DNA from 2 places in the Alteromonas sp. MmMcT2-2 genome. Region 1 is predicted to be linked to the other one. Evidence: predicted binding sites of a transcription regulator. Region 1 holds the regulator's gene; the other holds the start of a gene.

Region 1 (12,381 bases):
AACTGCCAGAAAAATAATGAATGACCTCGCAGAAAACTATACTCACCGGATTCGGTGGACTAAACATGTTAAACAGCGCATGCATGAGCGAGGAATCACTACAGGTCAGGTAATCACTTTATTAAAAAGTAAGCACTCAGTATTTAGAGAGGGGCCATATCTTGATATTTCTGGAGACTGGAAATTTAATTTGAAAGGTTTAGCTGCGGGCAAAGTTATCGAACTCACTGTTGCACTTAAAAATCATCATGATAGTCCAATGTCATTTCTAATTACTGTATGGATAAGTTGAGAGGGTAAAATGTACCATTACACTGAAAGCGGGTTATCAAATGTATACCTGAAAAACGGTGTTACCGTTGAAGTTGTAGACGGTGAAGAATATACAAGCATTGACGATATGAACGGTCTTCATAGTGCGATAGCACAGACAATTGTTAATACCAACAAGCCTCTTGCTCATGATGAGTTTAAATTCTTACGTGTAGAACTAAATGTTTCTCAAAAAATGCTGGCGAATCGTTTTGGTGTTGATGAACAGACCATTGCGCGTTATGAGAAAGGTCAAACAAAAATTCCACGGACAACAGATGCTGCCTTAAGAGCCTTATACATGGAAAGCCAAGAGAAGAATAATCCCGTAAGTTACTTTCTTGATTTACTAGCAAATACCCAAGCGGAAGAAGCTGCAAAAATAATTCGTCTTGAAGAAGTCGAAGACCATTGGGAAAAAGTAGAATGGTAAAAAAGCCGACTTAACGTCGGCTTTTTAATTCTTGTTCATGTAGAAGGGTTAGTTGAACATATCAACTAACGGGGAAACTTCTACTTAGCGCTAAATTACAAGATAAAGCGCGACAGATCTTCGTTATCTACCAAGGTTTCTAGGTGGCTGTTAACGTAATCAGCATCAATCACGAATGACTCACCGCTCTTTTCAGAGGCGTCAAACGAGATGTCTTCCATAAGGCGCTCTAGCACGGTGTGCAAACGGCGGGCACCAATGTTTTCAGTGCGCTCATTCACCTGCCATGCCGCTTCGGCTATACGCTGAATACCAGAATCGTCGAAACTAATATCCACGCCTTCTGTCTTCATTAGCGCAATGTACTGGTGCGTTAATGACGCATTCGGCTCGGTAAGAATGCGCTTGAAGTCACCGACTTTAAGGGCAGATAGCTCAACGCGAATTGGAAGACGACCCTGAAGCTCTGGAATAAGGTCAGACGGCTTGCTCATTTGGAATGCGCCCGAAGCGATAAACAAGATATGGTCAGTTTTAATCATGCCGTGTTTTGTCGATACCGTTGAACCTTCCACAAGTGGAAGCAAGTCACGCTGAACACCTTCGCGAGACACATCGGCCGACGAGTTGCCCTCACGCTTACAGATTTTGTCAATTTCGTCGATAAACACAATACCGTGCTGCTCTACCGACTCAATGGCTTTTTCTTTCAAATCTTCTTGATTCACAAGGCGTGCAGCCTCTTCTTCAATAAGTAGTTTGAACGCTTCTTTAATTTTCAGCTTCTTCTTTTTCTTTTGCGAACCCGACAAATTCTGGAACATGCCCTGAAGCTGATTGGTCATTTCTTCCATACCTGGAGGCGCCATAATTTCTACGCCCACCTGCGGAAGTGCCACATCAATTTCAATTTCTTTGTCGTCTAAGTCGCCCTGACGAAGCTTTTTACGAAATGCTTGGCGCGTACCGCGATCTTCAACATTTTCCTTATTACCCCATGCATCTTCTGGTGGAGGCAGCAAAACGTCTAAAATGCGCTCTTCCGCAGCTTCTTCTGCGCGGAATTTCACCTTTTTCATTTCATTTTCTTTCGTCATCTTCACCGCAATATCAGCAAGATCACGAATGATGGTCTCAACTTCTTTACCTACATAGCCCACTTCAGTGAACTTAGTCGCTTCAACTTTAATGAACGGCGCGTTAGCAAGTTTTGCTAAACGGCGGGCTATTTCAGTTTTACCCACACCCGTAGGGCCAATCATCAAAATATTTTTTGGCGTAACTTCTTGGCGCAGCTCAGGTTCAAGCTGCATACGACGCCAGCGATTTCGAAGTGCAATAGATACAGCGCGCTTGGCATCTTGTTGACCAATAATATGTCGGTCTAACTCGTGAACAATTTCTCTTGGTGTCATTTCAGACATGAATAAACCCTTTTCTAACAGCGCTTGCTGTACTCAAATTCATACGAGCGACAGCAAGCCGATAACAGCACTCAGCTATTACTTAGTAATCTAGTACATCAACCGTTTGGCTATGGTTAGTGAATACGCAAATATCACCCGCTATGGTCAGTGCTTTTTCAGCAATTTCTTTCGCGCTTAGCTCTGTATTTTCAAGTAGTGCAGTAGCTGCAGCTTGCGCGTAGTTACCACCAGAGCCAATCGCAATAAGATCTTGTTCTGGCTGCACCACATCACCGTTACCGGTAATGATAAACGATGCGGTTTCGTCTGCTACGGCAAGCAATGCCTCTAGTTTGCGAAGCGCCCTGTCAGTCCGCCAGTCTTTGGCAAGCTCTACCGCCGCTTTGGTCAAATGGCCTTGGTGGGCTTCAAGCTTTGCTTCAAAGCGCTCAAACAGCGTAAATGCGTCGGCCGTGCCACCAGCAAAGCCCGCTAAAATCTTGTCGTGGTATAAACGGCGCACTTTGCGCGCATTACCTTTCATTACGGTATTGCCCAGTGATACCTGTCCGTCACCGGCCATTACCACTTGATTCCCACGTCGTACAGATACAATCGTTGTCACGTTAATTCCCCGTTTGGCTGGGCGCTGCTGCGTTTTTCGTCTAGCAAAGGCAGCAGCGTTCAAATTCAATAACAAATAAGTGGGGGAAGGCTTTTTAATTTCAAGGGTAAGACAAAAGAATGTGCGCTCAGAGCTGCCTACTATATGGGCTTAGCGCATACGGTGCTTATTGAATACATCATTTATTGAGTGCATACTCTCGCCAACACACTCTATGGCCAAGTGAAATAATGCCTAGGTGATAGAGCACAGATAAAGTAGCAACAATGAAGACGCTACATAATGGTTTTAAAGGAGTGGTAGTGAAGTATCAGGGAAGAATTCAACAGTGGGACGATGCTAAAGGTTATGGTTTTGTAGAGCCTAACGGTGGAGGCACGCGCGCGTTTACTCATATCGAAGCGTTTAAACAACGCTCTAGGCGCCCGGTTAATGGCGACATTATTGTTTATGAAGTTGAGCAGGATAGAAATGGTAATCACCGCGCCTGCAACATCAGCTTACTCAAGGATCACAAAGCAAAACGTTTACGCGCCAATAAGCCAACCTCGCGAAGAAAACGTAATGTTATCGTACTGAGTATTTTCTCCGGTGCACTTGCGTTATTTACATTGTCAGGTCGGCTACCGTTTATAGTACCTATCGTTTATGGCGCGGTAAGTTTGCTTACCATACTGTTTTACGGCATAGACAAATCGGCTGCAAAAAAGGAAAAACGGCGAGTTTCAGAAGCAAAACTGCATATATTAAGCCTATTGGGAGGTTGGCCTGGTGCATTGCTAGCCCAACAGATGTCAATACCAATCCGCATAGATAATTGCCCACTCAGAAGGCGCTGGCAAGTTTCCTAGCAAAGCGTGGGAATGCAGGAATGGCTGTTCCCTTTCAAATTCCCAGAATGAAGCTAGGAAGCTTGCCAGACCTTCCCGAAGGGACTGGTATGAGCATAAGCGTAGTAAATCGGCATTCATGAGGGTTTATTGGGTAACGGTTTTGGTTAATCTCATTTTGCTTGGGCTAATTGCATTTGAAGTGATTAATACGCAGGCATTCATGGTTGAAATTTAGCGAAATCGATACCCTTCAATGTCAAAACCAAAACCACTTTCGTAGCCCTTAACATACACCCATCCTTTATTCGGTAGGCGTTTGTGCTCACTTTCCCTTAAGCATAAGCGCCCATCAGACAGGGGACCGTTCTCTTTTAGCAAAAGTGGATGTCGACAGTGCTTAGAGCCGCTTCCTTTTTCATAAGCAAATTTTCTTTCTGTTTCTTGTTTATCGGACGCTAAGTGAAGCGTGTAGGGCAATGCCGTATCAACAAAACTAAACCACAAGAAAAAGGCTAATAGCGGCATGCCAAATAACGTCATTTTTCCACGCAAATCTTTAGTTACATACTGCGCGTATCGTTTATCAACAAAAATAGTGAGGTAATAAAAGGCGCTATAAACAACAGTGAGAAGTACGATGGCCCAATTCGAATTGTCTAGCCAAGAATTGATCACAATAAAATCGGTTAAAACAATTACGAACATTGCGCCAATGAGTACTAAAAAAGCGCCGTTACTGATACGTGTTATTGGATGAAGCTCAGACCACTTAGGTCGAGTAAAATGCTCATCTTGATGGGCGCTATCCGTATCATTCTCAGGTGGCAGCGTTGCCCGCTTAGCAGCGAGCTCATTTTTTGCTGCCTGATAGCGTTCTGGAAAGGCCTGCTTATCAATATTTTCCAGAACGTCCTCAAGCTCTTCTATGCTATAAGCGGCGTAATTTGGTTGTTCGGTGATGGCAATACATTGATACTTCCTTGTAAACGCATCCTTTCTCTACGCGCTATTTCAGCGCCGTATGCACCGCATTAAGTGTTACCTACAATAATCTGCTACAAATTCCAGTACCAAATTTGGCATGTCGCAATGTTCACTTTACGCAGACTGTGCTTGGCTTTTTCTGCATCACGCTTAGACTCGTAAGGGCCCAGAATAACGCGGAACCAATCGCCGTTGCTGCCAGTGCTGTGTCTGATAAGCGCCTCTAAACCTTGGAATGCAATTTTGGCTTTCATCTCTTCAGCCTGCGCGCGGGTTCTAAACGAGGCGCACTGCATTAAATAGCGTTTGTCAGATTTTTCTTGCTCTTTGACCTCAACTTCTACTTCATATCCTGGAAGGGTCTTAATGTACTCCCATTCTTCTTCAGGAAGCTCAGGTAACGTCTCTTCTGTAGGAGCCACAGGTCGTGAAGCTTGTGTATCCACGTCGTCTTCTACATTGTCTTTTATTGACCACAAAAATGCACCAAAGCCAATCACCAATGCGAATACGCCAACAAGGCGCACAATAGGAAGTTTTCCAGAAACCGGGGCGTTAGATTGCGCATTTGATTGCGCGCTTCTGGCCGGTTTTCTACCTTTACCAGCAGGCTTCTTTTTTTGAGGAGAGCGTCCACGAGAGACATAATCGCGTTGAGCCATAGTCGGCAATATTCCTACTTGTTATCGTTGTTTGTATGCGTAAGAAAACGTCATATACCAAATCTTTATGAAGCAGCAGCTTTCCTGCACTTCAATCCTGCAGAAATTTTAACGTATTGCAACCCAACAAGCTAACTGAAATCGGTAGGATCAATATCTATCGACCACCTTACCTTCATTGCCTGTGGCAACGCCTGTAAAAATGGCAGCGCCAAACGCAGCGCATTGTGAAGCGGCGCACGCTTTTCATGGCTGCATACCAGCATAAACCGAAACCTGCCTTGCCGCTTTTCAATCAAACAAGGAAACGGGCCATTTAGCTCAATGGCATGCTGCTGGAGAAATACTTGCTTACTGTCTTGTAAAAAGCGGTAGGCCAAACTGCTGTCGGTCGCTTCTGCGCGAATGACAAACTGGCTAATAAATGGGGGAAGCCCTGCCGCTTTTCGCTCCATTAAAGCGTGTCTGGCGAAATGCCCATAGCCATTGTGCACTAAATCTTGTAGCAAAGGGTGATGGGGGTTGTGAGTTTGCAGCCACATCTCACCAGGTTTACTGGCGCGCCCTGCTCTTCCAGCAAGCTGAGTTACAAGCTGAGCGAGCTTTTCTGGTGCTCTAAAATCGGCACTAAAAAGTGCACCATCACAATCTAGCACCGCCACTAAGGTTACATGCGGAAAATGGTGACCTTTTGATAGTATTTGGGTACCTACCAGCAGCTGGTACTCTTGGCGGTTTATTGCATCTAGCGTCTGATGCAGTTTGTCTTTGCCCCGCACGGTATCGCTGTCTATTCGTACCTGCTTAACACCGGGAAATAAACTTGCAAGCCCTTGCTCGACTTGCTCGGTGCCCGTACCCGCCGTAACTAATTCATTGTGATGGCACGCTTCGCAGTTTGATGGCATTGAGCGCATGCCGCCGCAGTGATGACACTGTAAACGGTTCTGCGCTTTATGCACAGTATAAGGGCGGTCACAACGCTTACACATGACGGTTTCGCCGCAGTGATGGCAAAGCAGCGCTGGCGCATAGCCTCTGCGATTCACAAACACCAATACCTGATTTCCCGCGTTGATATGCTGGCGCATTATCGTTAGCAAGCCTTGCGAAATACCGTAGTGAATGGGTTGGTCACGCGCGTCCAACACATGCTGATGCGTGCTTTTCGCCCCTCCCGCTCGCTTAGTTAACTGCAAATGGGCATAGCGACCGCTTAGCGCATTATTAAGTGTTTCGAGTGCGGGCGTGGCGCTGCCTAATAAAAGAGGAATATTGTGCTGCTTAGCCCGCATAGCTGCCAAGTCACGGGCGTGGTAGCGAAGTCCATCTTGTTGTTTAAAAGACTCGTCGTGCTCTTCATCCACAATCAGCATGCCGGGGTTGTGCAGCGGGGTGAAAATAGCCGAGCGAGTACCGATGATTATCCCGAGTTCACCTGCTTTTGCTCGCTGCCATACATGTAACCGTTCTTTATCAGAAAGCTGAGAGTGTAAAACGCCCACTGCAATACCAAAGCGCTTTTCAAAGCGTGACACCGTTTGCGGCGTCAGCCCAATTTCTGGCACAAGTATAAGCACTTGCTTCCCTTCACGCAGCAAGGGTTCGATAGCTTGAAGATACACTTCCGTTTTACCGCTACCGGTAATCCCTTCAAGCAAACTTACAGCGAAATTGCCCTGCTGACGATTAAGTGCGGCAATGGCAACCGATTGCTCAGTATCTGGAATTGGCTTTTCAGACACCGATAACGAGGCAAGCCAACTGCCTGACTTAAATTCAGGCGCAACTTCTTCAATGCTTATCAATGACTTTTCGACAAGTGCTTTGACCGCAGGTGCGCCATACTGCTTGCGCGCTTGGGACGCTAATAAGGCACCACCGGCCAGTGCAGTAAAACAGGCTTGTTGTTTAGGCGCCCGCGATAACGTGTCTGCAGTCGTTTGCTTACCTTCTTCGGTAAGCATCAACATGTCTTGGGGTGTTGGCGCTGCTGACTCGCCTTTGCGCAATAAAACAGGCAGCATGGCGTGTAGCACTTCACCCGGCGCATGATGATAGTACTGCCACAGCCATTGGGCCATTTTCAATAACACCCCATCTATAATAGGGCTATCGTCCAGTACCGACTCAATGGCTTTTAGCTTGTTGGAGTTTTCAATGTCGCTTTCAGTTTTGTGTAGGGTTTCAACAACTACGCCCACAAGTTTGCGCGGACCGAAAGGCACAACTACTCTTACACCCGCACTTAGTGCGTTATCGTGGGTATACGTGAAAAGTTGGCGCAGTGGCACTGGCACGGCAACTTGGATAAAGGCCATTGCGAAGGTTCTACCTTATTTGACGATTGTTAAAGCGCGTAATGCGCTTACTAAGCTTCTTATGTTGAAACTAATTATACTGAGGCTTCTTGCAGACCTATACGTTACAGCAGTTTGCGCTGCTAACAGCTAGCTACACATTTTGCTATTAGCGCATGATTTTGCCACTTGAGCATCTGACCGAGCCTTGAAAGACAAATATTTAAACATACTTTACTGTTAAGCATAAAAAGAATGTTTTTTGTTTGGCCTTTTTATACGGCTACCTTTTTATACGGCTACCTTGCCTAGCTCTCTTGTTTAGCATTTGGCCAAAAACCGCTTGATCAAGGCCCTGCCATCCTTTATTATGCGCCGCTCTTTTGCGATAGGCTGTTCTTTGAACAACTTATCATTTGAATTAAGTAACGTATGGTGTGCGACTTCGGGTTGTATAGCGATACGGCCTTATTATGTGAGGTAACCCAATGAAACAAGATATCCACCCAAAATACGAAGCAATCACAGCAACTTGCTCATGTGGTAACGTAATGAACATTCGCTCTACGCTTGGTAAAGACATCAACCTAGACGTATGTTCTTCATGTCACCCATTCTACACTGGTAAGCAACGTAACGTTGACACTGGTGGTCGTGTTGATCGCTTCAAGAAGCGTTTCGGTGCATTGGGCAAAAAGTAAGCCTGATATCGAGTTCGAAAAAAAGCGCCTTTATGGCGCTTTTTTATTGCTTAAAATTCACGCTTCACACAAACAAGGTGTGCCAAACAGCGCTTTACCGCCGTTGTCCTACGTCAGGCCAGTACCTAGCCAGTTTAACAAGCCCTGCAACTCGCCTTTCTGAAAACGTTTTTAGCTTAATTTACAATATTCAGCGTAACCTGAACTCAGTGAAGGTTTTTAACATTAGATAAATGCCTGTCCCAATTGCCGCCACTCACTTTCTTACACTCTTCTTCGCTATCAAAATAAATACCAACGGGTGCTGACTTAATTGACGCCAAAGCAATATTCACTTGGTTTATGAAGTCTATATCCCAACCATTAGTTAACGCCCGCTGCTTCTCCTGCTCAGTATTAAACACGGCAATCACTTGCGGCGCTCTCCAATGCCCTACGTGAGTTAGCCAAACAAATCCATTATTGGTAGATTTTACGCTTTCGCACACATCGGTTAGCACGGTTATTAGTTTTCTTTCTGTCATATCCTCGCCTTCAGCGCGAATTTTGAGTGGGCTTTCACAGGATTTTATCAGAAATATTAGATGGAGAATTAACGAGGTATATCCCTTCGTTCCATTTTCCTGATTTGGGTTTCTGTCCAATGCATTTATGAGAACGTAGACCCCTTTGATAGCTTTGTTTTCATCCTCCACACAATAGACCTACAGAATGTTACAACAAGTAAAAATAAATAGCATGAATGGTAATTATAGCCCCATTTTACTGGTCTAATTAGTATGCCTAACCTACATTGGTATATGAGAATTCTGATCAGATATGTACACAGTGATTGGCTGTGTTAGAGTTGCGATCGGCACTTTGATAGTGAGCATTAATTCTGTGAATAATGCATTGCTTTCAAGACTTATGGCGCTTTTGGGTACATAAACCAGAGGCTTGTATCCATTAAGGTATGTGAACAAAATCAGTAAAGGTTAACGCCTAGTCTGCTTTTCCACATGCCACCTTGGGGCCTATTGATGATTGCTGTAAAACAAAGATCAACAAGCCCTAGTGCTAACAACTATTTATAATCACTTTTGTCATTACTTGGTTGTAACGCGCTTACGTTTATCTACCTATAACTATAACGACAATAAAATAGCTACAGAGCGTGAACGAAAACACCGATGAACCCTACATCTAAGGATACCTTTTTACATGTCAGATTTTAGACAACGCGCACTCGACTATCACGCCAAACCCACACCCGGAAAAATCCGCGTAGAGTTATCTAAGCCAGCAGATAGCGTCGATGACCTTGCTCTTGCCTACAGCCCAGGCGTTGCCGAGCCGGTCAGAGAAATTGCTGAAGATGCAGATAACGCCTATAAGTACACGGGTAAAGGAAACCTGGTTGCCGTTATCAGTAACGGAACCGCGATTTTAGGGTTGGGTAACCTAGGCCCACTGGCATCGAAACCTGTTATGGAAGGTAAAGCCCTTCTGTTTAAACGCTTTGCTGGCCTGGATGCCATTGACATTGAAGTGAAGCATCGTACAACCGAAGAGTTCATTAATACAGTAGCGAATATCGCTGACACATTTGGCGGCATTAACTTAGAAGACATTAAAGCGCCTGAATGCTTTGAGATTGAACAAGAGCTAATTAAGCGCTGTAAAATTCCGGTATTTCATGATGATCAGCACGGTACCGCTATTGTTACTGCAGCGGGCATGCTTAATGCTCTGGAAATTCAGGGTAAAAGCATAGAGAGCGCTAAAATTGTGTGTATGGGTGCCGGTGCAGCAGCGGTCGCTTGTATGGAACTGCTTATAAAGTGTGGTGCCCAGCGTGAGCGTATTTATATGCTAGACAGAAAAGGCGTTATCCATACTCGTCGCGAAGACTTAACTGAGCACAAAAAGCTATTTGCTAACAATACTGACAAGCGTACGCTTGAAGATGTAATGGAAGGCGCGGATATTTTTGTTGGTGTGTCAGGACCGGATGTTTTACCACCAGAAACACTGGCCTTGATGGCTGAAAACCCAATTGTATTTGCATGTTCTAACCCAGACCCTGAGATAAAGCCTGAACTTGCTCACGAAGTACGTAAAGATCTTATTATGGCTACCGGACGCTCGGACTACCCTAACCAGGTTAACAACGTACTGTGTTTCCCGTTTATTTTCCGTGGAGCACTAGATGTTCGTGCAACGGCCATTAACGATGAAATGAAAGTAGCGGCAGTAGAAGCCCTTCGTGCTATCACGAAGGAGCCTGTACCAGAAGAAGTACTAGCTGCCAGTAAGAGTACTAGTCTGACATTTGGTAAGGAGTACATTATTCCTAAACCTATGGACCCGCGTTTATGCGAGCGTATTGCTACCGCCGTATCTAAGGCTGCGATTGAATCTGGCGTTGCACGCGTGCCTGAAAGCCCAGAAGAATAAAATTCTGGCGCATAAAGCAAAAAAATGGAGGGGCTAGTGCCCAACCTTTATTTGCTAAAAGGTGCGCTTAGAGAATACAAGTACATAAAAAACGGCGCCGTGTTGTAGGTTATCAACTAGCAATAACTTACAACAAAGCGCCGTTTCTCTTTAATACCAAATATCAGTCGTCTTCCGACACATCGTTTTCGAAGCTTGGATCAATACCCATTTCTTCCATAATACGTCTTACTTCAGCCGGTACGCGATTAGGATTGTCTTTGCGCAGGTCATCATCGTTAGGCAATGGTTGACCGGTAAACGCATGCAAAAATGCTTCGCACAACAGTTCTGAATTAGTGGCGTGACGCAGATTATTGATTTGGCGGCGAGTACGCTCATCAGTAAGCGCCTTAAGCACATTAATAGGTATAGAGACAGTGACTTTCTTTACCTGTTCGCTCTTCTTGCCATGCTCTGCGTAGGGGTGAATATATTTACCGTTCCATTCTGCCATTGTACTAACTCGGTCTACTCTTTTTTATGTTATGAAGAGAAATTCTAAACAAGTTCACGAAAAGGTCAATTGAGCAGTGTAAACCTCTTGACGTCTAGACATATATTCTTTAATTTAGACGTCTAAACGTCTATAAGAATACATTTTTGAGAGAAAAAGCCATGGTTTCTTACGCACAAGGTATCGATGCATTAAACCAGTCCCTGTCGGAACTGCGTGATATTGATGTATCTTTTGAATTCTTTCCGCCTAAAACGGAAGCCATGGAACAGACCCTGTGGAAGTCAGTTGAACGTCTCGCGCCACTAAAGCCAAGCTACATGTCGGTAACCTACGGCGCGAATAGCGGTGAGCGTGACAGAACCCACGACGTTGTAAAACGCATTCAGCAGCAAACCGGTGTCGCGGCGGTTCCTCACTTGACCTGTGTTGATGCTAGCCGAGATGAACTTAAACAAATTGCTAAAGACTACTGGGATTCAGGCATTCGCCGTATTGTTGCGCTTCGTGGCGATTTACCGCCAGGAGTAGAAAAGACAGAGATGTATGCCTCTGATCTTGTTGCCTTGCTAAAAGACGTTGCCGATTTTGATATTTCTGTTGCTGCCTATCCAGAGAAGCACCCTGAAGCACCAAATGCGCAGTTTGATTTACTAAACCTTAAGCGCAAAGCAGAAGCAGGTGCCACAGAAGCGATAACCCAGTTCTTTTTCGATACGAGTGTGTACCTTCGATTTAGAGACCGTGCAGCCGCAGCGGGTGTCGACTTAGATATCGTTCCGGGTATTTTGCCGGTAACCAACTACCAAACACTGGTGAAATTTGCGGGGTTCACAAATGTTCATGTGCCGGGATGGTTGCACAAGATGTTTGACGGCCTTGATGCCGACGACCAAGCTACCCGTAATCTTATAGGCGCTAACATTGCTATGGACCAAGTTAAAGTACTCGCTAAAGAAGGGGTAAAACACTTCCATTTCTATACTTTGAACCGTAGTGAATTGAGCTACGCCATCTGCCACATGCTCGGCGTGCGTTCAGGCGCTTAATAAATAACGACAATCAGGACCGTGCTTACGTTGTTTAATGAAGTACTCCACAAAAGGCGCAGTCAATGCGCCTTTGTTGTATAAAGCCTGCATTAAACTTTGCCACCAAGGCCGCCCGCAGTTACCATCTGATATAACATG
Region 2 (12,381 bases), on a different contig from region 1:
TGTAAGGTACTGAAGAAAGCGGATTATGCCGAAGGCAAGATGCAGGCATCCATATCGGGGCTAGATGACTTGAACCTGCTAGATATTGATCAAGACAACCACCATGACCACAACGACGAAATGAAAATGTAGTTGGAACATTTAGCGAACTAAACGCGCAAAGCGAAACGACTTGCAACGCTAACCACTCACCTTTGAAAAACCGACTGTAACCCAGTCGGTTTTTCATTTTTACAGTTAACGACAACCGCCCTCCAATTAATGTACTCTTAAGCCCTAAACAAAGGGGTATTTAATCGATGACTCAAAATGTAGTAATTAGTGGCTACGGCTGGTTAGCCAGCTATGTGGGCAACGCACTTTCAGGAAAGGTCAATATTGTTGGCACCACTCGAAGCCAACAGAAACGTCTCGCGTTACAAGACCAAGGTATCACCGCAATTGAATATGCCCTGGGCGAAGATACATCAGCGCTTTGTAACCATTTGCCAAACGCTACCTTGTTGCTAAATATTCCCCCTGGCAGGAGAAACACAGATCTCGCGTCATACACCAACAATATGCTGCAGTTGATAGACGCAGCCATCAGCGTAAAGGTGGCGCATATCGTGTTTATCAGCACCACGTCGGTTTACGGCGATGCAACAAATGAGGTAGTGTCCGAAGTCAGCACTACACAGCCGCAAACAGCCTCGGCCAAAGCCCACGTGACTATTGAAGACTATTTATTGTCTAAACGAGGTCAGGTTGATATCAGTATTGTTCGCCTAGCCGGTTTAGTAGGCCCAGACCGTCACCCCGCCCGCTCGTTAAGTGGAAAACAGTTAGATGCAGGAAATAAGCGAATAAACCTTGTACATGTGTACGACATTGTATCTGCGCTGACGACCATCATTTGTGGCAAGCCGCTTAACGATGTTATTCACCTTTGCAGCTTGTCTCATCCTAAGCGCGGTATTTATTACGTGGATGCAGCGAAGGCGATGGATATTGATGCTCCTCGCTTTTCTGATACTGAAGCGGAACCTGCTGGCAAAGTGATTGACGCCGCACAAAGCTGGGCAAGGCTAAATATTACACCAGAGCATAGCGACCCCTATCGCATGTTTTAGGCTTTCACTTAGTGAAAATACATACTCTGACACAAACAAAAACGGCAAGCTTTAGGCTTGCCGTTTTTAAGTTGAGCTCACTGCTAGCTCACGTCATTTCTTATAAAACCTGACTATCCGAATAGGCTCAACCCGAAGTATTTTACCGCTACCGTGTTTACAAAAATCACGAGTAAAATAAGCGGAATAAAGGTTTTAAGCGAAATATCCACGTACTTTTCAAACCAGCTGCCTTTGTAACCACTGCTGCCCTCTTCCAAAGACGCATTGAAGTTTGCACTCTTCCAACGATAAATAACAAACAAACAAATTAGCAAGCCGTTTAAAGGCAAAATCGTGTCGTAGAACACATCGTAAATGACATCAAATAGTGATTTATCTGCGCCAGCGTAGTGCATAAACGACGTAAGCATATCAACTTTACCGAATGACAACGCACTTAGGATGGCTAGCAAAATCATAATGCTTCCTAGCGACCCAAGCGCCCATTTACGGCTTACACCTTTTTCATCCATAAGCGCCGCAACAGGTACTTCAAAAATAGACACTAGCGACGTAATTGCCGCAAAGAACACTAGTAAGAAGAACAAGCTAGCGACAATCGATGCGCCCATATATCCAATCGAGTCTTGTAACGCTAGAAAGATACTAGGCAGGTAAGTAAAAATCATGCCCACTGACGATTCACTTAAATCATCAGGGTTAATGTCTGGGTTAAAAGAGAAGATGGCAGGAAGGATCATCAAACCCGCAGTGAACGCCACGGCCGTGTCTGTTAACGCCACCAGCTTGGCAGCGCTCGGTACATCTGCACGCTTATCAATGTAGCTACCATAGGTAATAAGAATACCCATACCCAACGATAGAGAGAAAAAGGCCTGCGATAGCGCACCATTCACCACTTCAGCAGTGATTTTTGAAAACTCAGGAACGATGTAGAACTCAACGCCAGCCATCGCATTTTCGCGGGTTAATACGAAGATAACGAGACCGATAAGCATCACGAAAAGCGCAGGCATGAGCAGCTTTGCCGCTTTTTCTATCCCTTCTTTTACACCGCCTTGAAGGATGAGGTAGACCACACCAACAACGGCCGCCATATATAAAAAGATGGCTTCTGAATTAATAAACAGCCCAAAGGTTTCTGGGTTAGCTAACTTGTCTAGATTTCCGCTTACTGCTTCGAACAAATAGCCGAAAAGCCACACAGTAATAACCATGTAGAAAACGGCAATCATGAACGGCGTAGCAATAGCTAGCCACCCCGCGACTTTCCATTTCTTTTCATTACCGCTTATATCACTGTATGCACCAAGCGGGTCTTTTTTAGCATGGCGACCAACTGACATTTCCGCCAGCATTACCGGTAAACAAATGGCAAAAACGAAAATAGCGTACATTAAAAGAAATGCACCACCGCCATTTTTAGCTGCACCGACAGGAAACCCTACCAAATTACCTATGCCTACCGCAGAACCTGCAGCAGCCAAAATAAAACCTATGCGCGATCCGAACTGTTCTCTGGCCCCGCTCATATCCCTTCCTCTTGTTGAGTTATTGTTATAGCAGTTCGCCGTATCACGCCTTGTGATGCACAAACACGTCGTGAGCTCACAATTTATGCTGGTTGTCGGTACTTACTATTCGTAAGAATCAAGCCGAGCGAACTGGTATTATTTATTATCAGGATGGCGTTTGTTGTTATGACTCACGTGTGGCGTCAACGCGTTGTATTGCTACCTCTATGGGCTTATCAATACGCTGCACCATTCCCAAAAATAGCATGGTAACAGCAGTGAAATAAAAAGTCTTGATGTTGGACTTGCTGAAATGATGTTAGACCGTATCACCAAGTTACCACTTCGCCATTCCAGTCGATAAAATGACAAGCTTGGTCTCGATTAAGCGCCGAAAGGTGATGAATAAGCTGTTTAGCGGTAAACTCAGGCGTGAACAGTTTCTTGGCGGCAACGTTCTTTTGAAAAGGCTTAGAAAGCCCCGTATCAACCGTCCCAGGGTGATAACAAACAAGCATCACGTCTTTCAATCTGCGCTTGTATTCTACCGACGCCGTTTTAACCAACATGTTGAGCGCTGCTTTCGACGCGCGGTAGCCGTACCACCCGCCAAGTCCATTATCTGAAATACTCCCTACTCTCGCGCTTAAGCAAACAAGGGTTGAGCCTTCTTTACTCATAATATTCACCAAATGCTTGAGCCACATTGCGGGAATAATGCTGTTAGTCGAAAAATAAGCCGCTAAGGCCTGCTCGCTGACATCTTCCAAACGTTTCTCAGGATGAATGCCATCGCTTTCGCGGTGTAGAAAACCTGTTGTGATAACTACCGTAGTTAACACAACCTGCCGTTCAGCCAGCTGTTCAACAAATTCGCTTATGTGCCTATCGTCCTGTTCGGCCAGCTGATGATAGGTAACATCCCCAGAATGATTGGTGTCAGATATAGGGGCGCGACTAACCGCGAACACCCTAGCACCTTCACTGCTATATTGCTCAATAAGCGCAGACGCAATACCGCCCGACGCGCCCACTATAAGGACGTTATTTTTCACTGGCTTCTCCTGGTATGCAGCGATCGCACTGGCGTTTTTTACCTGTTAACAGGTATGAAATGGTGTATCTATGCTTTGCGAATACATTGTAGAAAGCATCGGCTACATGACGAATAACAGGCCAGCGAAGCGGTGCATATAGCCAACCCATGCCCACGGCTTTCCATGCTTCATGAGTGACATCAAGGCCAGTTATCAACGTCCCGTCTTCACGAAGTCCGTGAATTCTTGCATTGAGTGCATGCCAATCCATGGTTGGATAACGGTTCGAAAAATCGGGGGCCTGAATATCTACCAATGTTAATTTGTTGTGCTTGTCTCTTTTTCTTAAATGACGCATTTCAGCGATACACAACGGACAATACCCGTCATAGAAAATAATCACGACTGAATACCTCTGCCAAATTTTGAACACGTTTATACGCATTCTTACCAGTTGCAAACTGCTTGAAAGAAAGCAGCTAGCCTCACATGTTAAAACCTTTCACTCAGCTCGCACATTATTCTTATTTAATATTCGTTTATACGATAAAAAAACACGCTTGGATGACTTGTGTTGTGACCTACCCGCACCCACACTACAGACAAAGATTAAGAGAGGTTTTTACTATGGCAAATTTACAAGTCGCCACGTTGGCAGGCGGATGCTTTTGGTGTATCGAATCAGCGTTTAATAGCGTTGAAGGCGTGGAAAAAGCAATTTCTGGCTATGCTGGAGGCGAAAAGGCCGATCCAACCTATGAAGAGGTATGCAAAGGAAATACTGGCCATGCTGAAGTGGTACAAGTGACGTTTGATGCCGACAGCATTAGCTACCGAGAGATACTAGAAATTTTCTTTGCGCTGCACAACCCTACACAGCTTAACAGACAGGGCAATGATGTAGGCACACAGTATCGCAGCGCGGTTTTCTATCACGACGATACACAAAAAGCTGAAGCAGAAAAAATTATCGCAGAAATCACAGAAGAAGAGATTTGGCCCGATCCCGTAGTGACTGAAATAGTAGCAGTAAATAACTACTACGACGCCGAAGACTACCACCAAGATTACTTCAAAAATAATCCACAAAACCAATATTGCTCTATGGTGGTGGCGCCTAAACTTGCGAAGTTCAAAAAAACCTTCGCTTCTCGACTTCGCAGCGACGCATAAATAAAACAGCGATATTAAGCGCGCTATCAATAGCGTTAGCCAACAATAAAAAGGGTTGCTTAAAAGCAACCCTTTTGTTTTTCAATCTATTCGTTTTCTTATTATTCAAACCAAACGCTGTTAATTTCTAATGGAAACAATAAAGGCGCTAAGTCTTCATAACGCTTCTTATGAGCTTCGCACGTCGCGTTTTTAAGGTAGTTTTTCTCCCAAGGATCGTTAATGATCCACAAGGTATTTTCAATGGTCACTAGTCCTTCCATCGACGAATTATCCATTGTGTATTGTTCGCAACTCTGATCGCCGGCAACGTCGAAAGTAATAGGGATACGCTTTGTTGGCTTACTGCCACTCACATCAATTACCCACAGTTCATTGTCGTTTCTTGCTGCGCCAAACAAATAGGATGCGCCCGCTGAATGAGTATATAACGCCAGTCCATTGATAGGATGATTACCTGAAGTAAACGAAGGAAGTTGAAGGTTAGGCTCGCTCACTGTGGCAAAATCATTCGACGAGAAAAAGTCTTCATCAACAGCCAATGTAAAAATTCTTGGCTGTCCTGCTTTATCTTTCTCTAGCGCCAGATATAACGTGCCGTCTTCAGCCATCGTCAACCCTTCAATGCCGTCGTTAGGAAAATTACCTACTTCAAAATCGTTGGGAAACTGAAGAGGTCGCACATCCGACATTTCAACCGAGCCATTATCTTTTCGTGTCAATTTTACCAACAAGGTAGGGTAATCTGTTGACCCTGTTTCCTCGTATTTGGTTTCACAGCGAGGGCTTAACGCGCCGGTACGGGTAGCATCTTCGGTAACCGTATAAATTACGTTAGTGTCTCTGGGGTCTACGGCTAGCGCTTCTAAATCAGGTTGCTCGCTCAAATAGCTATAAAAGCAGCTTCGGCGCACGGTATTGGAAAATGAAAAGCGTTCGCTCGATGCGCTCAGCGTTGCGGTATCTGGTGAAATGCTATGAAGTTTCAACTGTTGAGTGGTATCAGCGCTAGCATCTGCGATAGTGACAAGTTGACCGTCTAGCACCACTAACCCTGAGGTTTGAGGATCAAACATAACGTTGCCTTTTTCATCAAGGATCCATTTACCCACAGTGACTTCTGTTAAGTCTTGAGGTTCAGGAGTGATAACAACGTCTTTCGGCTCGCTACAGGCGCTTATCAGTAAAGTGGTTAGCACAGCACTGGTTAAATATTTTAGCATAGTGTGAAGTCCTCTCTCCGTTTATTAAGACGAGAGCAAAAGGTAAAACTGAAAAAATTGTAAGGGAGTATATCGAGCATACCGTTTATTCACAAAAAAGAGTAAGGTTATGCGATAGACATCAGGTTTGCTGAGTACATATATGATTTGGCAACGTTAAATAGTCGTGCTGTCATCATGTTTTCGATTAATGTGCAGCATATTTAGTTAACACGCTTACGTGTATTAATATTGACGAAAATTAAAGGAGAGCGTCATTTCTACGCAGCACTTGCCCCAAGTTATTGCAGGTCCGATAGTAAGAAAGGTGACATCTACAGAATGTCATATTTGGGTAGTAACCAGTAACGCCGATTCACCTACGCTAAATCTATCTGCAAATGAAGTCGTCGTCAGCGGCAATTGTCAACGCGAAACCATACGCGTAGGTAAGTACGCATTTATACACTTGCTCTCTTTCACTTCGTCAGAGCCCTTCGAAGATACTGCGCGGATAGGTTACTCGCTATCTTTTAGCGACGATGCTCAGCAGGCTTCATGGGAAAATGAACAACGCGGGCTTCTTTACGATGGGCAGTCTTCCTTATGTTTCCACTACACCGAGACTCCCGAGACCATATTGCACGGCTCATGCCGTAAGCCTCACTTTCACAGTGATGATGCCCTAGCACAAGTAGATGTACTCCATAAAAATGCGTTCAAAAAGCAAAATGATTTTCCCGATCTCCTGTTGATGACGGGCGATCAAATTTACGCTGATGATGTCGCAGGTCCTATGCTTAAAGCCATACACAGCGTGATTGACCGTTTAGGTCTTTATCATGAAGCACTGGAAGGGGCAGTAGTAACCAACACTAATGAACTTGCCACACATGAACATGGGTATTACGAACGAGAGCAGCTTCTGCCACAAATTGCGACCAATACGGTACTGTCTTCAATATTCTTTGGTGCTAAGAAAAAACCGGTATTCACATCAGTAAACGCGCAAAACCATTTGATTGGCAGTGCGGAGATCATCGCTATGTATTTACTGGTGTGGTCCGACACGCTTTGGGCTGATATCAATATAGATAAAGATGGGATCCCCCCAAAATACCACGCTATTTTCGACAAAGAACACGAATCGCTTAACGGCTTTGTAAAACAGCTACCGCAGGTACGTAGGGCCCTGGCACACATTCCTACCTATATGATCTTTGACGATCACGATGTTACCGACGATTGGAACTTAACCCGGGGCTGGGAACAAGAAGTCTATGGAAACCCTCTATCAAAACGCATGATCGGCAATGCGCTTATCGGCTACTTGCTTTGCCAAGGCTGGGGAAATGCACCAAAAAAAGTAGCGCCATTAATTGCTAAAGTACAAGAATCAATGGGAGAAAGCGGTTTAAACTCGCACGATGAAATCATTGATGAGCTGTTGGATTTTGATCAGTGGCATTACCGTTTAGATACCACACCACCTATTGAGGTTTTAGACACCCGCACGCAGCGTTGGCGCAGTGAATCTAATATGAATAAGCCCTCGGGGCTAATGGACTGGGAAGCACTGTGTGATTTTCAACATTCCATAATCGGCAAAGAATCTGTCATCGTTGTCTCTGCCGCTCCCATTTATGGCGTAAAGGTTATCGAAGCCATTCAAAAGGTGTTTACGTTTTTTGGCAAGGCGCTTACTGTTGATGCTGAGAACTGGATGGCCCACAAAGGCACCGCGAACGTTATATTAAACATATTCAGGCATTACAAAACGCCCCCCGATTTCATCATTCTATCTGGCGATGTGCACTATTCCTTTGTATACGATGTACGCCTGCGCTTTAGGCGCAACAGCCCTCACATCACCCAGTTCACCTGCAGTGGATTAAAAAACGCCTTTCCGGATGGATTGATCAAATGGCTAGATAGATTAAACCGCGTGCTTTATCGCTCTAAATCGCCTCTAAACCTTTTCACAAGACGTCGAAATATGTCAGTAAAAGCGAGAGAGCCAAGTTTGGGCTATGGCGAATTATTCAACGGTTGCGCCATTGGTGTATTAAAAATTTCACAGAAAAACACCGATGTTCAGTGCAAAGCTTTGTTGAGCAACGGTAAAGAGGTAGAATTCCCAGCTTCTAAAGACGATTAGTTCAAAAGAGGTATCTAATGAGTGATAGCGCACTGTCCATCGGATTATTTTACGGCTCAACAACCTGCTATACCGAAATGGCAGCAGAAAAAATCCAAGCGCAGCTCAATAGCCTTTTCGACGAAGATATTGTTGACCTTCACAACATTAAAGACGTTAACCTAACGCGCACGGCCGAATACGACATTATCATTTTTGGTATTTCAACGTGGGACTTTGGCGAGCTCCAGGAAGATTGGGAGTCTCATTGGGAAGAAGTGCACGGTTTGGATTTATCAGGGAAAACCATCGCCTTATTCGGACTTGGCGACCAACTTGGTTACGGTGAATGGTTTCAAGATGCATTAGGCATGCTTCACGATGCAATATTGCCATCAGGCTGTAAGATCGTGGGTTATTGGCCAAACGAAGGCTACGAATTTACCGCCTCAAAAGCGTTAACCGAAGACAAAACTCAGTTTGTTGGCCTGTCTCTTGACGATGAAAACCAATACGACAAAACAGACGCGCGCATCGAAGCATGGTGCGAACAGTTATTGGTCTCGATGGCTTAACGCCTATAAATTTCGGATGTCAGTGTTGGAAAGTAAAGGCCGTATTCATCAGCAGTTTTATCGCAACGGCCCAAGCCACAGGGACGGCGCTGATGTTTCATTTCAAGATATTCGCAAACTGTTTAATTTCGCTACGATCACTGTGGGTAGATGGGTAACAGCAGAAGAACAACAGATCGCTGCCAACCTCTTTTTCGATGCGCTTTACGATCTGGTCGCGATCTTAAATATCAATGAACAGGTGTTATCGTTAAACGGATCCCTGTCACTGGCTTTTGGCAGTGGCGGTCAAAAACACAGCAGTGCCCACTACAACAGTGCGAAAAGACAGCTTGCGCTAGCAAAAAATGCAGGAGCCGGAGCGCTAGCCCACGAATGGTTTCACGCTTTCGATCATTATATTGCGCCGCGCATGTTCGACGGTATTGCCGCCGGCAGCTTTGCTACACAGGCCTGGCTCGACAATGCCCCGATGAATCCTCATCCGTTGAATCAAAAATTGAGCGATTGTTTCTCGCTATTGTTCCTAAATGATCAAAAAAGACCAAATGAGTACTTTGTGCGATCCGTAGAAGCTGATCGCGCGTTAAAAATGTATTATTATGCTATGCCTCAGGAGATGGCTGCCCGCGCATTTGAAGCCTGTATTCAAGATCACGAGATCAAAAACGCATTTTTGGTGCAGGGGACAAAAAAATCAACGGAAGCTAGACTTGGCATTTATCCTCATGGTAACTTGCGTACATCACTCAATCAGGCATTGATGTTGTATTTTTACCAATTAGGTGTCGCTATTTCACATAAACAAACCTAGTTTGTTGTTTTATTACTGTGAAACTGAGTATTTTTTCAACAACAAGTGTTAATGAGCACGCTGTTTTTGTACAAAACCCTGTATATTTTTGTAACAAGCAGTATACTAAAGCGCTCGAACGTAACAGAAGAAAGAAGACGAGATGAAAAGAAAGAAGCATACCTCGGCTGAAGACGAGGCTCAGATTGATATGACCCCCATGTTGGACATCGTGTTCATCATGTTGATTTTCTTCATCGTAACGACCTCGTTCGTGAAAGAGAAAGGTTTGGACGTAAACCGTCCTGAAGATAATCAAGCGAAAAACGATAAGCCTTCAAAAGCGCTTTCTATCCGTATTGATGCTGATGGCACAATTATGATGGGCGGCCGCGAAGTTGATATTCGTCGTGTGGTTGCAAACGCGCAAACATACCTAGCGGAAAACAACACGGATTCAGCTGCTATCCAGGCTCACGAAGACAGTGAGCACGGTACTGTGGTAGAAGTTATGAACCAAGTTAAAATTGCAGGTATTGATAAAGTATCTGTTTTGGTTAAAAAGAGCAGCTAAAACGCCTTTCTGACCACGCAAAATAAAGAAAGCCACCTTCGGGTGGCTTTTTTCGTATAAGACCTTATACCAAAGTATCTCTTGTGCTATCGCATGAATTTTGTTCAGATCGTACCATTCGGTGTGTCTGGAAAATCCATGTTGAAACTCGGTTCCAGACTCTGATGTCACTGGAGCCATTATGCACAAAAAAATACTCTACACTGCTGTACTTGCAGCGGTTATGTCAGCACCACAAGTGTCTGCCGCCAAAATTGAATTGAGTGAAGCGTTTGAATACAACGCATTCATCTTCGATAGCTTTACTGGCCAATCTTCCGATGTTGAAGGAAGACTAGCTGTCGGTGGCGAAATGAACGTAACCGATTTCAATGTTGGCTTACTGTTATCGCCAGATATGTCTGAGTCTGCTCTTGCCGTAGGCGGTAACCTTCATTTCACGCGCGGTGATGTTCACGGTGGTTCAACTACCGTGTCAGGTATGGTGTTTGGATCTGAACTCACATTCGATAAAGCGGTTAACGCTCAGCAGACTGTAAATCTCATTAATTCTACGGTGAAGTCTGGCGGTATCTCATCCAAAGGTGATGTCAAACTAGGTAACTCAAATGTTGTATCAGGTGATGTGCACGCCAATACTGTGAAACTTGGTGGGCCTAATAGTGTTTACGACAGTGTGAGCAACCCTGCTTTATATGGCTCCCAAGTTGAAAACGGAAACGTATTTGCTGAGTCTAGCGTTGAACTTGATAGCAGCGAAGTTAACGGTACCGTAACGCTTAACGACGTTAACAATTACACCGCTATCAATGGTTCGACAGCAACATCTGTTGAACAGGGCAGCGTGAGTAAGGCTAACGTTAACAATATCGACTTTAATGCTATTGCTGCCGAAGTAACAGCGCAGTCTCAGGAGTTTGCGTCAATGTCGGTGAATGGCACAACAACATTGTCGTGCACTGACGCTAACGATTCGGATCAAGCGGTTGCTTGTACCGACGCTAGCAAGGATGTATTAAATACCATTACCTTCTCTGGCTCTGATGATATCAATATCTACAATATTGACGCTAGTTGGTTCAGCGCTGCTGATAAAGGCATTGTTTACGATTTCTCAACCACCAGCTACAACATCATCAATGTCTACGGTGAATCAGTTGAGTTATTTAACACTGGCTTCTTTAATACGGCCTTTACGCAGGAAAATGAATATTTCAGAGAAAATGGCCAGTACAGAGACAATGACAACAATGTAGGTCAGCGTCATGATGGCCTTTATACCAACAACATCTTGTTTAACTTTGTTGATGCTGATTTTCTTACACTACATAGTGTGGGTGTTAAAGGTAGTGTACTGGCGCCATATGCAGAGCTAAGTTTCTACAATGGCCATGTAGACGGTAATGTCATTGCTAATAGTTTGGTCACTCCGTTGGTGCAACTGATTAATGACGACGGCGAAACCTACAATGCGCCGACAGGCCAAGTAAATAACTATCAGTTCGGCGCTATCAACGTAAGTGAACCTGCATCAATCGCCCTTTTATTTGGCGCTGGATGTTTCATGCTAGCTAGACGTAGAAAAGCGAATTAACGCTTTAAAAAGAGAGTGAATCTTCAGGCAAAAGCGGCTTTATAGTGCAAAGCCGCTTAATCTTGGCGAAGACAGCAAAAGCTCATCGCTTGTTACACCAGCACCTCGCCCTTCTCGCCACCTTATCTGAATACCCGCTTCAAATGCTTGGTACTCAACCGCAAATGCTTTTCCTATATACCCAGCCACAATCCAGTTGTGATTGATTCGATACTGACCTTCAGCCATAAAATTTCCGCTTAAACCCGTATCTGAGCTTTCACCAAGGGTCGCGTTCTCGTCTGCCGTAGGAAATGCACCTCCAATCGGAAAGCGCAGATCATCGTCTTGTTCAACACGTGAAAGCGCAAGTGAACTTCGAAGTTTAACTTGCCAGTTTAGCGCCTCAAGCGTTAACAGCTCTGAATAGCCCCCGATGCTGACAAACTGACTGGGGCTAAAGTAGCCACCATTGCCGACCGTAAAGCCGCTTAAATTTTTATCGTAGCTTGTATAGCTCAAGAATGGCCCTACGCGCCAATAATCAAGCATGGGAGATATCATGGTAGCAATATCGTAACTCACATCACCCCGTAGAGAGAGTGCGCTATTGTCGTCAACCTGCTCGCCTTCTAAGCGACTAACCTGAGCAGTACCTGCAACAGACCAGTTGTCGGCCACTGCATGC

The links. The regulator MetJ, encoded in region 1, represses methionine synthesis genes. The targets are predictions, from matches to a motif close to TAGACGTCTAGACGTCTA.
Region 2: the regulator MetJ is predicted to act here: its motif matches at 4,199-4,216, upstream of msrA (peptide-methionine (S)-S-oxide reductase MsrA).

What each region holds. Positions count from the first base shown of each region.
Region 1 is NZ_JAKRFA010000015.1:81,297-93,677, forward strand. Features, by position in the region: gene MHM99_RS10830 (DUF4258 domain-containing protein) at 1-292, shown strand, start outside; gene MHM99_RS10835 (helix-turn-helix domain-containing protein) at 302-745, shown strand; gene hslU (HslU--HslV peptidase ATPase subunit) at 841-2,169, opposite strand; gene hslV (ATP-dependent protease subunit HslV) at 2,252-2,776, opposite strand; gene MHM99_RS10850 (DUF1294 domain-containing protein) at 3,079-3,627, shown strand; gene MHM99_RS10855 (hypothetical protein) at 3,841-4,314, opposite strand; gene MHM99_RS10860 (cbb3-type cytochrome oxidase assembly protein) at 4,665-5,255, opposite strand; gene priA (primosomal protein N') at 5,387-7,576, opposite strand; gene rpmE (50S ribosomal protein L31) at 8,044-8,256, shown strand; gene MHM99_RS10875 (hypothetical protein) at 8,463-8,780, opposite strand; gene MHM99_RS10880 (malic enzyme-like NAD(P)-binding protein) at 9,460-10,695, shown strand; gene metJ (met regulon transcriptional regulator MetJ) at 10,859-11,191, opposite strand; gene metF (methylenetetrahydrofolate reductase) at 11,353-12,240, shown strand.
Region 2 is NZ_JAKRFA010000033.1:5,525-17,905, forward strand. Features, by position in the region: gene MHM99_RS16235 (DUF2884 family protein) at 1-132, shown strand, start outside; gene MHM99_RS16240 (NAD-dependent epimerase/dehydratase family protein) at 300-1,112, shown strand; gene MHM99_RS16245 (sodium-dependent transporter) at 1,226-2,647, opposite strand; gene MHM99_RS16250 (SDR family NAD(P)-dependent oxidoreductase) at 2,959-3,684, opposite strand; gene MHM99_RS16255 (DUF393 domain-containing protein) at 3,674-4,069, opposite strand; gene msrA (peptide-methionine (S)-S-oxide reductase MsrA) at 4,294-4,839, shown strand; gene MHM99_RS16265 (hypothetical protein) at 4,941-6,062, opposite strand; gene MHM99_RS16270 (isoleucyl-tRNA synthetase) at 6,334-8,199, shown strand; gene fldB (flavodoxin FldB) at 8,217-8,753, shown strand; gene MHM99_RS16280 (CLCA_X family protein) at 8,779-9,567, shown strand; gene MHM99_RS16285 (biopolymer transporter ExbD) at 9,710-10,120, shown strand; gene MHM99_RS16290 (collagen-binding domain-containing protein) at 10,302-11,714, shown strand; gene MHM99_RS16295 (cellulose synthase subunit BcsC-related outer membrane protein) at 11,754-12,381, opposite strand, start outside.